Regions from separate parts of the Aurantibacter sp. genome, predicted to be linked through region 2. Evidence: riboswitches for the same ligand, from Rfam matches in the RefSeq annotation. Region 2 holds a riboswitch; the other holds the start of a gene.
What was found. A riboswitch is a leader RNA that binds a small molecule or an ion and turns the genes downstream of it on or off. The one in region 2 is predicted to bind cobalamin.
Positions count from the first base shown of each region.

Region 1: it holds a riboswitch for cobalamin, as region 2 does, so the genes downstream of both, ACFDSN_RS00895 (T9SS type A sorting domain-containing protein) here and ACFDSN_RS08370 (TonB-dependent receptor plug domain-containing protein) in region 2, are expected to answer to the same signal.

Region 1 covers NZ_JBELDZ010000003.1:15,694-24,746, reverse strand. Annotated here, with positions in the region: gene ACFDSN_RS00910 (3-hydroxyacyl-CoA dehydrogenase NAD-binding domain-containing protein) at 1-1,837, opposite strand, end outside; gene ACFDSN_RS00905 (MarR family winged helix-turn-helix transcriptional regulator) at 1,864-2,310, opposite strand; gene ACFDSN_RS00900 (AMP-dependent synthetase/ligase) at 2,408-4,180, opposite strand; adenosylcobalamin (AdoCbl) riboswitch at 4,359-4,501, shown strand; gene ACFDSN_RS00895 (T9SS type A sorting domain-containing protein) at 4,579-5,490, shown strand; gene ACFDSN_RS00890 (hypothetical protein) at 5,503-5,769, opposite strand; gene ACFDSN_RS00885 (hypothetical protein) at 5,888-8,398, opposite strand; gene purL (phosphoribosylformylglycinamidine synthase) at 8,504-9,053, opposite strand, start outside.
Region 2 covers NZ_JBELDZ010000051.1:971-9,319, forward strand. Annotated here, with positions in the region: gene ACFDSN_RS08360 (DUF2971 domain-containing protein) at 76-726, shown strand; gene ACFDSN_RS08365 (YncE family protein) at 953-2,023, opposite strand; gene ACFDSN_RS08370 (TonB-dependent receptor plug domain-containing protein) at 2,028-3,845, opposite strand; cobalamin riboswitch at 3,875-4,081, opposite strand; gene ACFDSN_RS08375 (ABC transporter substrate-binding protein) at 4,315-5,460, shown strand; gene ACFDSN_RS08380 (FecCD family ABC transporter permease) at 5,462-6,490, shown strand; gene ACFDSN_RS08385 (ABC transporter ATP-binding protein) at 6,519-7,313, shown strand; gene ACFDSN_RS08390 (head GIN domain-containing protein) at 7,370-8,098, shown strand; partial or broken gene ACFDSN_RS08395 (DNA recombination protein RmuC) at 8,210-8,349, shown strand, end outside.

The DNA.
Region 1 (9,053 bases), on a different contig from region 2:
TATAAGTTTCTGCTGCTGCAACAATTTTATCTGCATGGAGTGATATTTCACAACCGCCACCTAGCGCCATTCCGTGAGGTGCTGAAATTGTTGGAATTGCTGAATAACGCATACGCATCATTGTATCTTGGAAATATTTAATAGCCGCATTTAATTCATCGTATTCTTGTTCTGCAGCCATCATAAAAATCATTCCAATATTTGCTCCAACAGAAAAATTTGGTCCTTGATTTCCTACTACTAATCCAGAAAAATCTTTTTCAGCAATGTCAATAGCTTTATTTAGTCCTGCTAAAACATCACCACCAATAGTATTCATTTTAGATTGAAACTCTAAATTTAGGATTCCATCTCCTAAATCTTGAACAGAAACTCCAGAATTACTAAATACTTCTGTTGTTTTTCTAATATTATCTAATATTATGAATGCGTCTTGTCCTGGTATTTTTTCTTGTAATTTTGATGGAATATTATAAAAGAAAGAAGCGCCATCTTTAATAGAGTAGAAGCTATCGCTTCCAGATTCTAACATATCATTTACCCAATCTGCAGGTTTTAAGCCTTCAGCTTGCATCATTTCTATTCCTTTTTGAACGCCAATTGCATCCCAAATTTGAAAAGGTCCATGTTCCCATCCAAAACCAGCTTTCATAGCATCATCTATTTTATAAAGCTCATCTGAAATTTCAGGAATTCTATTAGATACATATGCAAATAGAGCAGCAAAACTTTTTCTGTAAAATTCACCAGCTTTATCTTTTCCTTTTACTAAAACTTTAAATCGATCTACAACTTTATCTATAGATTTAGTTAATTCTAAGGTTGCGAATTTTGCTTTTTTAGAGGATCTATACTCTAAAGTATTAAGGTCTAAAGAAAGGATTTCTTTTTTGCCTTCTTTAGAAACAGTCTTTTTATAAAAACCTTGTTTAGTTTTGCTTCCTAACCATTTGTTTTCCATCATGGTATTGATGAAATCTGGTAATTTGAATAATTCTAAACGTTCATCGTCTTTACAATTAGCTCTAATTCCATTAGCAACATGAACTAAAGTGTCTAACCCTACTACATCTACAGTTCTAAAAGTGGCAGATTTTGGTCTTCCAATTACTGGTCCAGATAATTTATCCACTTCTTCAATAGTTAAATCTAAATCTTTTACAGCATGGAATAAACTCATAATTGAGAATATTCCAACTCTATTTCCAATAAACGCAGGCGTGTCTTTTGCAACAACAGAAGTTTTTCCTAAAAATTGCTCACCATAATTATTTAAGAAATCTAAAACCGACTGATCTGTTTTTGGTCCAGGAATAATTTCGAATAATTTTAAGTAACGTGCAGGATTAAAAAAGTGTGTTCCGCAGAAGTTTTTTTGGAAATCTTCACTTCTTCCTTCGCTCATAAATTTAATTGGAATTCCAGACGTGTTAGAAGTAATTAATGTTCCTGGAGTTCTATGTTTTTCTAAGTTTTCAAAAACTTGCTGTTTAATATCAAGTCTTTCAACTACAACTTCCATAATCCAATCTACATCTGCTACTTTAGTAATATCGTCTTCAATATTTCCTATAGTAATTCTATTAGCAAATGAAGTGTGGTAAATAGGTGAAGGTTTAGATTTTAATGAAGCTGTTAAAGCATCATTAACTAAACGATTTCTAACTACTTTATCTTCTAAGGTAAGTCCTTTTGCTTTTTCTTTAGCATTAAGCTCTCTTGGTACGATATCTAGTAATAAAACATCGACACCAATATTTGCGAAATGACAAGCAATACCACTTCCCATAATACCAGACCCAATAATGGCTACTTTTTTAATAATACGTTTACTCATGTTGTTTATGACTTATTATTAGTTGTTTATTTATCTTCTTTTTTGTAAATTTTTTTATTTGAAACACGTTCCGAAATTAGATCAGCCACTTCATAGAAGTGTTTTAGTTTTTCTTCTGAAACTTGACTTCGAATATCATTATTAAAAGTGAGTACTTTTTCTTTTGAATACTCTCGTTTTTCTTTACCAAAATCTGTTAAATGTATAATTACGCCTCGTCCGTCTAAAGGATTTGGTTTGCGTTCTATTAAACCACGTTGCTCCATGTTTTTTAATATTCTGGATAAACTTGTAGCCTCCATTCCCATTATAGGACCGAGAGAAGTAGAAGGAGTTCCTTCTTCTTTATCAATACTTAATAATGTAAAACCAGTAGCCATTGTGCTATCAAACTTAGCGGCTTCTTCGTTGTACATTTTATTGACTGCTAACCAAGTGGTTCTTAGCATATAATCTATAGTTCTATCTTTCATCTATAAAAATTATTTAACCAAAGGTAAAAAAAAATACTATGCGTGCATAGTATTTTTTGAATTATTTAAGATGTTAGTATAGTAATACCTAAATTATTTATAAATCATAGATTTTATTATATAAATCTTTATAGATTTCTTTAATAATCTTTCTTTTCATTTTCATTGTTGGGGTTAAATGTCCACCTTCTAAAGACCATACATCTGGAGTTAGCTCAAAACGTTTAATTTGTTCCCATTTACCAAATTTACAATTACAAGTATCTAATTCTTTTTGTATGCGAGATTTTATAATATCTGAATCACAAATCGCTTGGTTCGTTTTTTCAATATTCTGATTTTTTCTATCAATCCAGTCTTTTATAAAAATAAAATTTGGTTGTATGAATGCTGCTGGCATTTTTTGTCCTTCACCAATAACCATAACTTGTTCAATAAAACGAGATTGTTTTAAATCATTTTCAAGTAGCGTAGGTATAACGTATTTTCCACCAGATGTTTTAAACATTTCTTTTTTGCGACCAGTAATTTTAAGAAATCCTTCAGAATCAATTTCACCTTTATCTCCTGTATGAAAATAATCTCCAGACATTACCTCGTTAGTTTTTATTTCGTCTTTAAAATAACCTAACATTACGTTTCGTCCTTTAATAAGGAGTTCGCCATCATCAGCAATTTTAACTTCTACACCTTTTATTGGCTTTCCAACAGTTCCAATTTTAAAATGTTTGTTTTTATACATTCCAACTGATACAACAGGAGAAGTTTCTGTTAATCCATAACCTTCCATAATATTCATTCCTGCTGCAGAAAATACTCGAACTAATCTTGGTTGTAGTGGTGCAGAACCAGAAACCATTGTTGTTAATTGTCCTCCAAGTGCATCTTTCCACTTACTAAAAATTAATTTTCTAGCTATACTTAATTTAAATTCATACCACGAACCATTTTCCTTGTATGGTTTCCATTGTTCACCTAATTCAATTGCCCAGTGGAATAGTTTGTGTTTTATACCAGAAAGTTCATCTCCTTTTGCATAAATTTTGTCGTAGACTTTTTCTAACAGTCTTGGAACCACACTCATTAGGTTAGGTTTTATTTCTTTTGCATTATCTCCAATTTTATCTATGCTTTCAGCAAAATAGATTGTAGCACCTGCGTATTGATAGACATAAATTAAGACGCGTTCAAAAATATGACAAATAGGTAAAAAGCTTAGAACACGTGTTTCTCCATCTTCTAATGGTACTCTTGGAATACTATTTAAAACGTTACTTGTAATATTATCATGAGATAACATTACTCCTTTTGGTTTTCCTGTAGTTCCAGATGTATATATTATAGTAGCTAAATCTGTTGGTTTAACAGCATCTTTACGTTTTTGAACTTCATCTTGATTACTTTTGTCCTCTCCTAATTTAAATAATTCTGAGTAGTGTTTGCAACCATCAATATCATCAAAACAGTACACCTCTTTTAATTGTGTTTTGTCTTTTACTTTATTTACTTTGTCTAATACTTCTTTGTCTGAAACAAAACAATAAATTGCTTCACTATGATTTAGGACATATTCATAATCTTCAGCAGAAATTGTTGGGTATATAGGAATGTTTTGTGCTCCAGTTTGAAGAATACCAATATCCATAATATTCCATTCTGTTCTATTAGTAGAAGAAATTACGGCAATTTTATCATTCTTATTAATTCCTAAGCGTAATAATGCACGACTAACTGCATTAGCATTATCTAAATATTCTTTGGTGGACGTTTTAATCCATTCTCCTTTTTTTTTAGTGACTAATGCTGCCTCTAAATTATGTTTTTCAAGTTGATAGTATGGGAAATCGAATAAACGTGTTATTTCTGTCATTATAATTGTCGTGAGTATATATTATAGTACGGCAGCAATTTACAATAATATATAGCACAAAAAAACCGAATTTTTAAAAATGATGAAAAATGAATAATAAACATAGCGGATAACTTAGACTCTAAGTACTATCTTAGATGCTTGTATTTACACAAATATTTTATGGTTTTAAATTAAAAAAGTATTAGTTTTACCTAGAATTGAGGGAATCGTGTGAAATTCACGAACTGTCGCGCAACTGTAACCTTTTATAGGAAGTCAGATTACTCAATCCAAATTATATAAACCTTCTACTTTCGCGAAATAAAGTATATGGTATCTGTTTTTTAAATATATCTTTTTATTTAAAAATAAGGCATCGTTTTTAATTTCAAAAAAGCAGTTAAAACTTTAAAACGATGAAAAAAAATTATTTTTTTGCAACATTATTTCTAATATACTCTACATTAACAATTAGTCAGAACATATTTTCTAATGGGGATTTTGAAAATTATTACAATTGCCCTAACACTTTTGGCCAAAGCAATCTAATTATAGGATGCGTTAATTCACATGATACTCCAGATTATTATAATTGTACTATGTATCCTGGTTATGCTAATACAGGTACGGGAAGTGTTTATTTAGGAAGTGTAAAATATGCAAGTTCTGTAACTCATGAAGGTGTAAATTTCGAACTGGATACACCTTTAGAAATTAATAGAGAATATACCATTAAAATAGCGGTGAATTATGGTTCTAAATACCACGGTACTGGTTTTATTGCTAATCAATATCTGGGATGTTATACATTAAGATTCGATTTTTCTATGAGTTCCGCAAATACAGGTATTCCAAATAGTTATAGTTATGAATTGGATACCGAAAATGTTCAAACTAACGAAAATACAACTTACTATAATTATACGTTTACATTTACGCCTACAGAAGCTAGTGAATATTTATATATTGTAACTACGCCTACAACAAAAACGATGAGTAATGATCCTGAATGTTTAGGTACTGTTTTTTATAATTTAATTGATAATCTTAGTATTGTACCGACCGACTTATTAAGTACAGAAACTTATAATTTAGATACATTTAGTATGTATCCAAATCCTGTTAAAGATAAATTTCAGATAAAATTACATAACGATACAATTAATTCAGTTTTAATATATAATGTGGTAGGGAAAGAAGTGAAATTTGGAATTACTAAAACTAATAATGGTAAAACAGCAGAAATTGATTTTAGTAATTTAGCTAATGGATTATATTTTGTAAAAATAAATAATACCGTAAAGAAGTTTCTGAAAATTACAACCTAACTATGTCTAACCTTAAAGTTTAAGTTGTAAGGTTAATCCACTAAAATACAATTGTCTATCTGTCTCGATAATACGAGTAACGATATTGGTTGCTAGAGGTAAATTAGCCGCGATAGTTTTTGTGATATCAGAGTAATATGGATGATTTATATTAGCTATAGTGTTATACCCAGAAGTTATAGATCCATCTCCTGTGGCATCACTAGTTTTACTAGCAGTACCTCTGTTAATTTTTATAATTATTATCCTGCATCTGTTTACTTTAATATTCTTTATCAAGAATATTAAAGGGTTTTAAAAAAGGATAAAAAATATCATTAAAAAATAACTATGGTAAAAAAGAAACAAAACCTAATTAATTGTTTTAAATACATTTAATGAAGTCAAAACTATTGTTTTAGTCAACTCTAAAATTTATACCATTTAGACTAACATACGTATTTCCTGATTGTCTAATAATTACTTGCCCACTAGAATTAATATCTATTCTAATAGATTCGTTCAATCGTTGACCTGTAGCAGTAATTCTTCCTGTTGGTTGGTATCCTGCTGGTAATGTGAATATTACTTCATCTTGAATTATGATGCTACTTTTTATTGCCATTCCGTCTATATATACACGTCCGTTATGTTTGTAATAAGTTACACCTTCATATCCAGATCCAAAGTCACTCCAATTGGTAGCATACGAAACTCCATTTTCAGTTTCAATTGTCTCTGATGAATAATTAGCATCTGCATATTCTTTAGTTATTAAAGCTTTGTCATCTGTAATTTCTGCTACATCAAAACTTGGTGCTGTAATAGTACCGTTTTTTAATACTGTTAATGCATTCGCTCTATTTGAATCGTCTACACCATTTCCTATTTCAAATACCGATTCCGTAGCGATCCAACTATCAGGAGTTCCTCCTCCAATATTATATTGACCTATAGATAAAGAGGATTGTGAATTAGCATTTGTTCTTTCTCCCATTGCAGTTGAAAGATATCCTGTAGCAGTAGTTAAAAAACCAAATGCTACAGAAGTTCCTCCAGATGCAGTAGTTCCAATACCAAATGCTGCAGAATGGATTCCTGAAGCATTAGTGTTAGAACCAAATGCTGCAGAAGTATCTCCTGAAGCATTAGTTCTTTCTCCTACTGCAAATGAACCAAATCCTGTTGCTCCGAAACTACCAGACATTGGTATGTTATAAGAAAGATCAACAGCATATCTTCCTATGTTTCCGAAGCCAAGGATGTTTCTTGATAAACGCCAACCTGTACCATTACCTTGGTCTATAGCTTCTAAACCCGTTGGAGTAGTGTTGTTTGTTTCAAAATATTCTTTTGTAATTAAAGCTTTATCATCAGTAATTTCAGCTAAATCAAAACTTGGTGCCGTAATTATTCCGTTTTTTAGAACTGTCAAGGCATTAGCTTTATTAGCAGCATCAGTACCATTTCCAATTTCAAATAATGATTCTGTTCCTATCCAAGAGTTTGCACTTCCTCCACCAATATTATAATGGCCTATAGCGGTAGATCCCCAAGAATTTGCATTTGTATTTTGCCCCATTGCTGTAGCATAATTTCCTGAAGCATTTGTATTGCGACCCATTACTGTTGAATATGGCCCTGAAGCAATTGTATTATGTCCCATTGCTGTTGAATATGACCCTGAAGCAATTGTATTCTGCCCCATTGCTGTGGAATAATATCCAGTAGCATCTGTACTAAACCCCATTGCTGTAGCAAAAATTCCTGAAGCCTCTGTACTATGTCCCATTGCTGTTGAATAATTTCCTGAGGCTTCTATAAATCTTCCTAGTGCTACAGCATGTTCTCCCGTAGCTCCATAAGTAGTGCTTGCACCATCTGAGAAACTTAAATCAATTGCATTTTTACCAATATCACCATAGTATTCGGCTGTTCTTCCTGCTATAATTAAGCCTCCATTGTCAGTTGTATCATCTGTTTCATCTAAATATACTAAACCAGAGATACTTGTTTCAAAATATTCTTTAGTTATTAACGCCTTATCATCAGTAATTTCAGCTAAATCAAAACTTGGAGCCGTAATGGTTCCATTTTTTAACACTACTAAAGCATCACTTTCACTTGCTAGTGCAGTACCGTTTCCTACAACAAGAACACGATCTGTTTCTTCAAACGCTATAGCACTTGTAGGTGTTGTTGGTACATTAAATGTTCCTATAGATACTTGTGTAAAACTTTCAGCAACTGTTCCATCTCCCATTGTTACAGCTCCATTACCAGAAGCTGATGTTTCATTACCCATTGCTGTTGCAATATGACCAGATGCTATGTTTGAAACTCCAATGGTTGTAGATGCATTACCTAAAGCACTTGTGTTCCAGCCAGTGGCGGTAGAATATAACCCAGTTGCTCCTTTAGAAGCACTAGCCGAGTCTGAGTAACTTAAATCTACAGCATTATTACCTATGTTTCCATAATTATCGGCTATTCTTCCAATTTTAATCAAACCATTACCATTTCCTTCATCTATAGTTTCTAAACCCGTTACATTATCAGCAGTAGCAGCATTTAATGCATAGGGTACACTTAATAATTGTGTAGTTCCTAAACTTACATACGTTGTTCCACCAATTGGATCGATACTTACTTCTAAAAAATAAGAATCTGATGACCAATCTATTGTATTAAATGTATCTGACGTTGTTCCTTGCCCAACAATTACATTGAACATTCCATAATTGTTTGTTGTTGGTGAATGAGTTTCAGTATAAATTATAGAACCCATAGTTGTAGTTTGTCTCAATTGAAATTGTACACCAATAGTTGTGTTGACTATAATATCTCCAGCTGTATCACGGATTACAGATTGATAATTAAATCCTTCTGGGGTTTGTGCGAATGAAAATGATACAATAAATAATATCATTAGCGAAAAGAAATGTTTTTTAGTCATAATGGTTGAGTTATATACAAATATAATATAAAAAAAGAAGCTACTTAATAGCTTCTTTTTTTTATAAGTTGTTGAAAATTAACTGTTTTTAATCCATTTTCTAGCGTTAACAAAAGCTTCTAACCAAGGCGAGACTTCGTCTTTTCTGTTTTTCGGATAGTTTGCCCAATTCCATTGAAACGTAGAACGTTCTATATGTGGCATTGTAACTAAGTGTCTTCCAGTGGTGTCACACAACATTGCGGTGTTAAAATCAGAACCATTTGGATTATTTGGATAGCCAGCATAACCATATTTAGCAACTATGTTATACTTTTCTTCACTGTAAGGTAAATTAAATTTTCCTTCGCCATGAGAAATCCAAACACCTAATTCTGTCCCTGCTAAACTTGATAGCATTACGGAATTGTTTTCTTGAATTTTAACAGAAGTAAAAGAGCTTTCGTGTTTTTTAGAATCGTTATGTATCATTTTTCCATGTTGCTCGTGTTCTGGATTAATTAAATCTAATTCCATCCATAACTGGCAACCATTACAAATTCCAACAGATAATGTATCTTCTCTTTTAAAGAAGTTTTCTAAAGCTGTTTTCGCTTTTTCGTTATATTTAAATGCACCAGCCCAACCT
Region 2 (8,349 bases):
AAAACCGTTGGCAGTAATTTACCCAAAATGAACTTTTACAGATATCAAGCTATAAATAAACTGACACTTCAAAATTTGAGTAATCAAAAAAATTGGGTGGCTGACCCTTTTGAATTTAATGACCCATTTGAATTCAGTCTTATAGACAAATATTATCATAACAATAAAGGAAAAATAGAACATTTTGAAAAAGAACACCTTGAAAGAATAAAAAGTATAGAAGACGAAATAAGCGAGTTTGGAGTTGTTTGCTATAGTTCCGATTATATAAATAATCTTCTTTGGGCTCATTATGCCGATAATCATAAAGGAATGTGCCTCGTTTTTGATGTTCCCGAAGAAAAGGTACCAAGCTTATACAAGGTGTCATATAGTAAAAAATTCCCTCTTGTTGGAATAACTAAAGAATCTGAAAATTATAAAGAAATTATTCCTGTAGTTACAACCAAATCTATTGACTGGTCTTATGAAGAAGAATATAGAGAAGTCTTTATTATGAAAAATATGCTGAATGACTATCCTGGAGAACTAACCGAAATAATCTTCGGTTGCAGAACACCATTTGATGACATTCAAATTGTTAGAGACATAGCAATTAGTAAAAATAAAGATATCAAAATATCAAAAATGCATATAGCGCAAAACCAATATCAATTAATGAAAGGAACTACTGGAAATAATATGGAAATTCCTAAATTTTGGAAACTTAAGAATCTTAAAATGTAATTTGAATTTAACAAAAAACTACTGCCAACAACCGTATATAACAAATAAAAAAGTGTTTTGTGTTTAACCAAAAGCTCGTTATCTTTTTAAAAAATCGGATTGTTTAAACCTGATTTTTAGCATCTATTCTCAGCCTTACTATTCTTAGACACAACAATGTTGTAATAAAAAAGCTACTTCTTTAGAAGTAGCTTTTATTTAACATTATAAGTAAGTTAATATCTTTTTAATTAAAGTAAATTTCTCCAGGGATAACTCCTATTTCTACTATGTTTAATAAAATTCCAGACGAAGCATTATAAACTTCTAAAAATCCATTTGTTGTAAAGTTTCCTGCATCTACTCCTAATATTAAACCATTTTTTACGGTCATATCGTTAAAACTTAAATCTAATATAGTAGCATCTGTTGGTAAAACTTGATCTGTTAAACTCATAGTGTAAACTGCTCCATCTAAATAGTAATATGCTTTAGTTCCTTCAATATTAAATTGGCTTGGATGAAAACCATCTGCAAATTCCAATGTTGATTCTATTAAATTAGTACCAGTGTTTATTTTAGTAATTGCACCTTTAGTTTCAATTGCATTTGGCAACCAATATCTATTATCACCTTCACTTAAAACATATAAATTACCTGTAGAATCAAATGCTAACTCATCTGGGTTATCATTTACAGTTATTTCTGTTACAGAAGAAGTATTTAACGCATCAATAATTGATATTTTATTATTAGAATTAAACCCACCTTTATGAGAGATATATAGCTTATTATTTTGAGAAACAATGTGCTCTGGTCCTTCTGTTACTGGAATTGTATTTAAAACAGTGTAAGTTGATAAATCAATTTCTGCAATATAATCATCTGTTGCTAGAGATCCATCTCCCCAATTTGTTACATAACCTTTTCCATTTGCGAAAGTCATATATCTTGGATTAGTTAAACCCGTTGAAATAGTTGCTTCACTAATAAATGTGTAACGGTTAACCACTTCAATTTTATTAGATACATTTACTACTATAAACGCATAATCGCCATAAAAGGCCATACTCTGTGCTGTATCTCCTAATAATGTTCCGTTTACGTTTTCGAAAACTTTATTTTCAACATTTTGTAAATCGCCAGAAACATAAGAAACAGATGCATTTCCTCCAAAAAAGTTTCCTTCATGAGAAATTAATAATCCGTTTTCATAATCACCTCTTGGAATTGTAACTTCTGTATTATTATCTTCTGTACATGATGTAAATACTACAAGGTTTACTAAAGCAATAAATGCAATTTTTTTAAGTGTCATTTGTTTAAAAATTAAGTGTTAATTGTAAATTATAGTTTCTATTTGGCATTGGACGCAATGCTACGTTTTCGTAATAAGTATTTAAAAGATTATTCACTTTAAAACTTAAGCTATAATCTATCTTTTTTAAGTGTTTAAATTTATAACCAATTCCTGCATTAGACACTTTATAAGCTTTTAAAATGTCGCCTATAATATTTACTTGTCCGTTATATAAATACTGATAAAAAAGTGTAATCTTTTTAAATCCATAAGCCATATTTATGTTTCCTTTATGCTTTGGCACATAAATTAACTGTGTTTTATCTTTTAAGTTTCTAGTGCTTGTAAAACTGTATTTTATATCTGTTTTAATACTATGATTTCCAAAACGTTTAGAAAAAGAAGTTTCAAACTCTGCTCCTATACTTTCTACTTCGTTTATATTTTTAGGCGACCAAAATCCATTTTCTGGTGTCCATTGTATCATATCATTTATTCTAATATAATATGCGTTTAATAAAAACTGAATTGATTTAAATTTCAACTCTTGACCAAAATCAGCTTGATAAGACGTTTCCGGTACTAAATCTAAATTACCACCTGGTTGCCAATATAAATCGTTAAAGGTTGGAACTCTATAGTTTTTTGAGGCATTTAAAGTTATACTATAATCTTTAGTTAACTTACAATTAACATCTGCAGAAAAAACTAAAGGACTTTTAAACCCAGTTGTTACATCTTGTCTTGCACTTAAATTATAGGTTAATTTATTTATTTTCTGTTGAAACATTAGCGTTGTCGAAAACGCATTACGTTTAGGGTTTCCAAAACTACTACCTTCACCTTTAAATGTATTATATTCTATAATAGAATTTAATTTTATATGTTTAGGTAATTTGTATTCAAACTCGTGTTTTGCAATAAATTGCTGTACGTTTCCAAAAGAGAAATTGTCATTTTCTTTATTCTCAAAATATTTAAACTCTTCTTTTAAAGCTGCAAATTTTAAAGCGGAAGTATATTTATTTCCAATATGTTGCCATTCTAATAAATGTCTAAAATGTACATCGTTATACTTACTTTTGGATGGTGCTACTAAAGTTGCAGATAATTCGCGCTCGCCAACAAATGTATTAGTATAATACTTAATAATATCAGTATCGCTTAATGCATAACCAAGGTTTGCAAAAAATGTGGTGTTATTAAAAGCACCATTAGTGTTAACTTTATCTTTCCCAATAAACTCATAATCATTATCAGAGCTTAACCTATTAAAACCAACATTTAAAGCTAAACGTTTTGTACTTGCAGTAACTTTATAGGTTAATTGTTTTGTGTTAAAACTACCATAGTTTAATTGCACAGTATTTTTTAAAGGAGACGAAAAATCTAAATTATTATTTAAATGAATAGATCCGCCAATAGCTCCAGAACCGTGCTGTACACTTCCGCCACCACTTTTTATAGTAATTTGATCAAATCCTGCTAAAGACAACGCGCCAAAATCTGTTTGCCCATTTAATTGCGAATTAATATTTATTCCATTCCACAATACTGCTGTTTGTGAAGCACTTGTTCCTCTAAATGATGGCGAAGAAACCATTCCAAAACCATTTTCTTTAAAATAGATATTAGAATTAAAAGCAAATAAATTAGTGGTATTTGTTGGTTGTTGGTTTAATATAGAGTCGGTTAAAGTTGTTAATTTATGACTAACCCTAAGACTTTTAAGTTTTACATCGCTTAAAACAACTTCGTCTAATAACTGAATAGAATCTAACTGTGCCAACGTTATACACGGGCAACATAATAACACAAAAATGTAAATTCTTTTTTTCATAAATCAGTAAGACTTTTTACCCGAAAGTCGGTTTTGATGATGAAAAAGGCAGGTCTCCTGACTTGCGTCTTATTATAAGTCTTCCCAGAAAAAAATTTCCAGTGACATGAAGTGTTATAATAAGCGTTCTAAAAAAGAACTAAGCTTACAGTTGCGGGAACAGTATTGGATTTTAACCAAATTCCCTTTTAATTTTTGTCCATGGCGAACAAAAAACCAAATTCGAGGCAAATGTAAGAATTAAAATGAAGTAAAAAATGTAATTGAGATTTAATTCTGAAACATTGGAAAAACAATGATGTAAAAAGCAGAATTGAAAATTACTAAGAAAAGAGAAAAACACAGCAATAACCTTACTTACGAATACTATACTGCAATTGAAACAAATAAAAATCAAAAACTAATCTAATTAATTGTTTGGAAACTTGTTTGGTATAAGCGTACTTTTGATGCAAATTTCAACTAAAAAATGAAGTATTTCTATCTTTTAATTATTAGTGTTTTATTTGTTTCATGTAAAAATAACATAGAAACTTCTGGTGTTTTACCTCAAACAAAAACACAGCGTAAAACATTAAAGTATGCTGAAGGTTTTTCGATTACAAACTATGGAGACTATAAAATTCTTCAGATTAAAAACCCTTGGAAGAATGCAGACAAAACGTACTCTTATGTTTTAATAAATAAAGAAAATACTGCAAAAAACACATTTAACACAGCCAATTTTGATGGTATAATTAACACACCAATTAATAAAGTAATTACAACAAGTACGACTCATATTCCTGCGTTAGAATTGTTAGAAACAGAAAACTCCATAATAGGATTTCCTGGAACTAAATATGTATCCTCTAAAAAAACAAGAGCATTAATAGATAGCGGTAAAATTATAGAAATTGGTAAAAACGAAAGTTTAAACACAGAACGTATTTTAGAATTACAACCAGATGCTATTGTTGCTTTTGGAGTAGATGGCGCAAGTAAATCGCTTAACACTATAAAAAACGCCAATATTCCTATTATTTATAATGGAGATTGGGTAGAAAAAAGTCCTTTAGCAAAAGCTGAATGGATTAAATTTTTTGGGGCTTTATATAATAAAGAACGTATGGCAGATTCTATATTTAACACTATAGAAACTAATTATTTAAAAGTCAAGAAATTAGCACAAACAGTAAAAAACAAACCAACTGTTTTAAGTGGCGCTATGTATAAAGATGTTTGGTATTTGCCAAGTGGAGCAAGTACTGAAGCACAAATTTTAAAAGATGCCAATGTTAATTATTTATGGTCTGAAACAACTGAAAAAGGAAGTTTAGCTTTAAATTTTGAATCTGTGTTTGTGAGAGGAAAAGAAGCTGACATATGGATAAGCCCTAGCTATTACACAAGCCTTAAATCTTTAGAAGAAGGAAATTTCCATTATACTAAATTTGATGCTTTTAAAAACAAAAAAATATTCTCATTTTCTAACACAACTGGTGAAACTGGCGGCGTTACATATTATGAACTTGGGATAGCAAGGCCAGATTTGGTATTAAAAGATATCATTAAAATTTGTCATCCAGAATTATTAAAAGATTATAATACCACTTTTTTTAAATCATTAAATTAATTTGAACCTTAACAAAACATACAAATTAACCTTTCTAATACTTATTATAGTATTGGTGTTTTGTTTTGTTTTAAATTTAAGTTTAGGATCTGTAAGCATTCCTTTCTCAGAATTAATTAACTCTCTTTACGGACATTCAGATAATGAAAATTGGACGTATATTATTCAGAATTACCGTTTACCTAAAGCTATAACTGCCATTTTAGTAGGTTCAGGATTAGGGAGTTCTGGTTTATTAATGCAAACACTTTTTAAAAACCCATTAGCTGGTCCTTATGTTTTAGGAATAACTTCTGGAGCTAGTTTAGGAGTCGCTATTTTAATTTTAGGAAGTAGTTTGTTTGGCGGATTTTTAGCTACTGTTTTAGCTTCTAATTGGAGTTTAGTTATTGCATCTTCTTTAGGTAGTTTTTTAGTATTATTAACTGTTTTATTAGTTGCTAATAAAGTAAAAGACACAATGACGTTACTTATTATTGGACTTATGTTTGGTAGCCTAACATCTGCAATTGTTAGTGTATTATCCTATTTTAGTCCTGCAGATCAATTACAACAATACATTTTTTGGGGCTTTGGAAGTTTAGGTGATTTAAGTTGGGAGAAAATTAAAATATTTTTAGTTATCTTTTTAATTGGTTTAATTCTAAGTATTACTGCTTTAAAATCTTTAAACAGCTTACTTTTAGGAGATCAATATGCAAAAAGTTTAGGTTTAAACATAGAAAGAAACAGATACATAATAATTATAGCTGCAAGTTTATTAGCTGGAAGTATTACAGCATTTGCTGGACCAATTGCATTTATTGGATTAGCAGTACCACATTTAACGAGACAATTATTTAAAACATCAAGTCACAGTATTTTATTACCAGCAGTTATCTTATTTGGTGCTATCTTAATGTTGGTATGCGATAGCATTGCACAATTACCTTCAAGCGATTATACCTTACCTATTAACGCAATTACATCTTTAATTGGTGCGCCAGTTGTAATTTGGTTACTAGTAAGAAAAAAACAAATGAGTTTTTAAACTTAATTATAAAAATAACAGATATTAATTGAATAATAACAAGCAACATAGCATTTTAAAAGCCGAAAATCTTTCTGTTGGATATCAATCTAAAAAGAAAAAAACTGTTATTGCTTTAAATATAAATTTTGAATTATTCCCTGGTGAGTTAATTGGTTTAGTTGGTGCTAATGGAATTGGAAAATCAACCTTATTACGAACAATAACACAATTACAAGAACCGTTAGAAGGATTTATTCTTATAGATAAATCACCTTTAAAATCATATAGTAATCAATTATTAGCTACAAAATTAAGCTTAGTTTTAACCGACAAATCACTTTCTAAAAATCTTACAGTTTTTGAATTAGTATCGCTTGGAAGACAACCATATACCAATTGGATAGGTAAGCTTACAGAAAAAGATATTTCTATAGTTAATAAAGCATTAGATCAAACTCAAACATTAGATTTAGCACAAAAAAAATGTTTCGAACTCAGTGATGGACAATTACAAAAAGTACTAATTGCAAGAGCTTTAGCACAAGATACGCCACTAATAATTTTAGACGAGCCAACTACACATTTAGATATGTATCATAAAGCGTACATTTTAAAATTATTACAGAAAATTGCAAAAACAGCCAATAAGACCATTTTATTTTCTTCACACGAAATAAATTTAGCTATTCAGCTTTGTGATAAAATGTTGGTTATGACAACCGAAAACACATTCTATAACCAACCTTGTAAACTAATAGAACAAGGTGTTTTTCAAACACTTTTCCCAAAAGACATTGTAGAATTTGATACTGTATCTGGAAGTTTCGTTGTTAAAAAGTAACCAATCGTATTATAAAAACTTTATTATTGTTAACTTTATAAAAACATATATTTATTATGAGACTATTTAAATCAAGCATAATTATATTAATCATACTATTTACCTTTTCAAATTGTCAGGTTCAAAATTGGAAAAAAATAAAAGGTAACGGTAACATAGCTACTATAACTAGAACTGTTTCAGATTTTAATAATATATCACTTTCTGGACCTATGGACTTTGAACTAGTAAAAGGGCGAGAAGGAAAAATAACTATTGTAGGCGAAGATAATTTGTTAGACTATATTATTACAGAATCTAAAGATGGTAATTTAATTATTGAACAAAAAGACAATTATAGTTTAAGTCCTAGTAATTATAAAACTATAAAAATCACAATTCCATTTGAGTCTATAAATAATGTAACACTATTTGGTTCTGGAGATGTAATTTCTCAAAATATAATAGAGGCAGATAGTTTTACTACAAAAATTTCTGGTTCGGGTGATATCTCTTTAAATTTAGTAGCAAAAACTACAAACGCAACTATTTCTGGTTCTGGAGATATTACTATAAAAGGAAAAACAGATCATCTTAATGTTTCTATTTCAGGTTCTGGAGATTTTAATGGTAAAGAATTAGAAGCAAATAACACAAACGCAAAAATTACTGGATCTGGTGAAATTGAAGTTGTGGCAAATGAGTCTTTAATGGCCAGAATTACAGGTTCTGGAGACATTAATTACTCAGGTAATCCTTCACAAATTGATAAAAAAGTAACTGGTTCTGGCGATATCAGTAATTAATAAAACTTTAAACTAGGATGAAAAAAAGGGTTTTGATTCATTTCAAAACCCTTTTTATTCTCAATACTGAAAATCAAAACTCGTATCTTTGAATAAATTTTATAATTCAAAATGTCCGACAACATCATTCTAATCATAGCTATTCTTATTTCGTGCCTAATTGGTGCTTATTTAGGTAAACTTTTTTCAAGTTTAAAAACTAAAGGAGAACAAAGCACACTTGAAGAACGAAATACTAATCTTGAAAAACA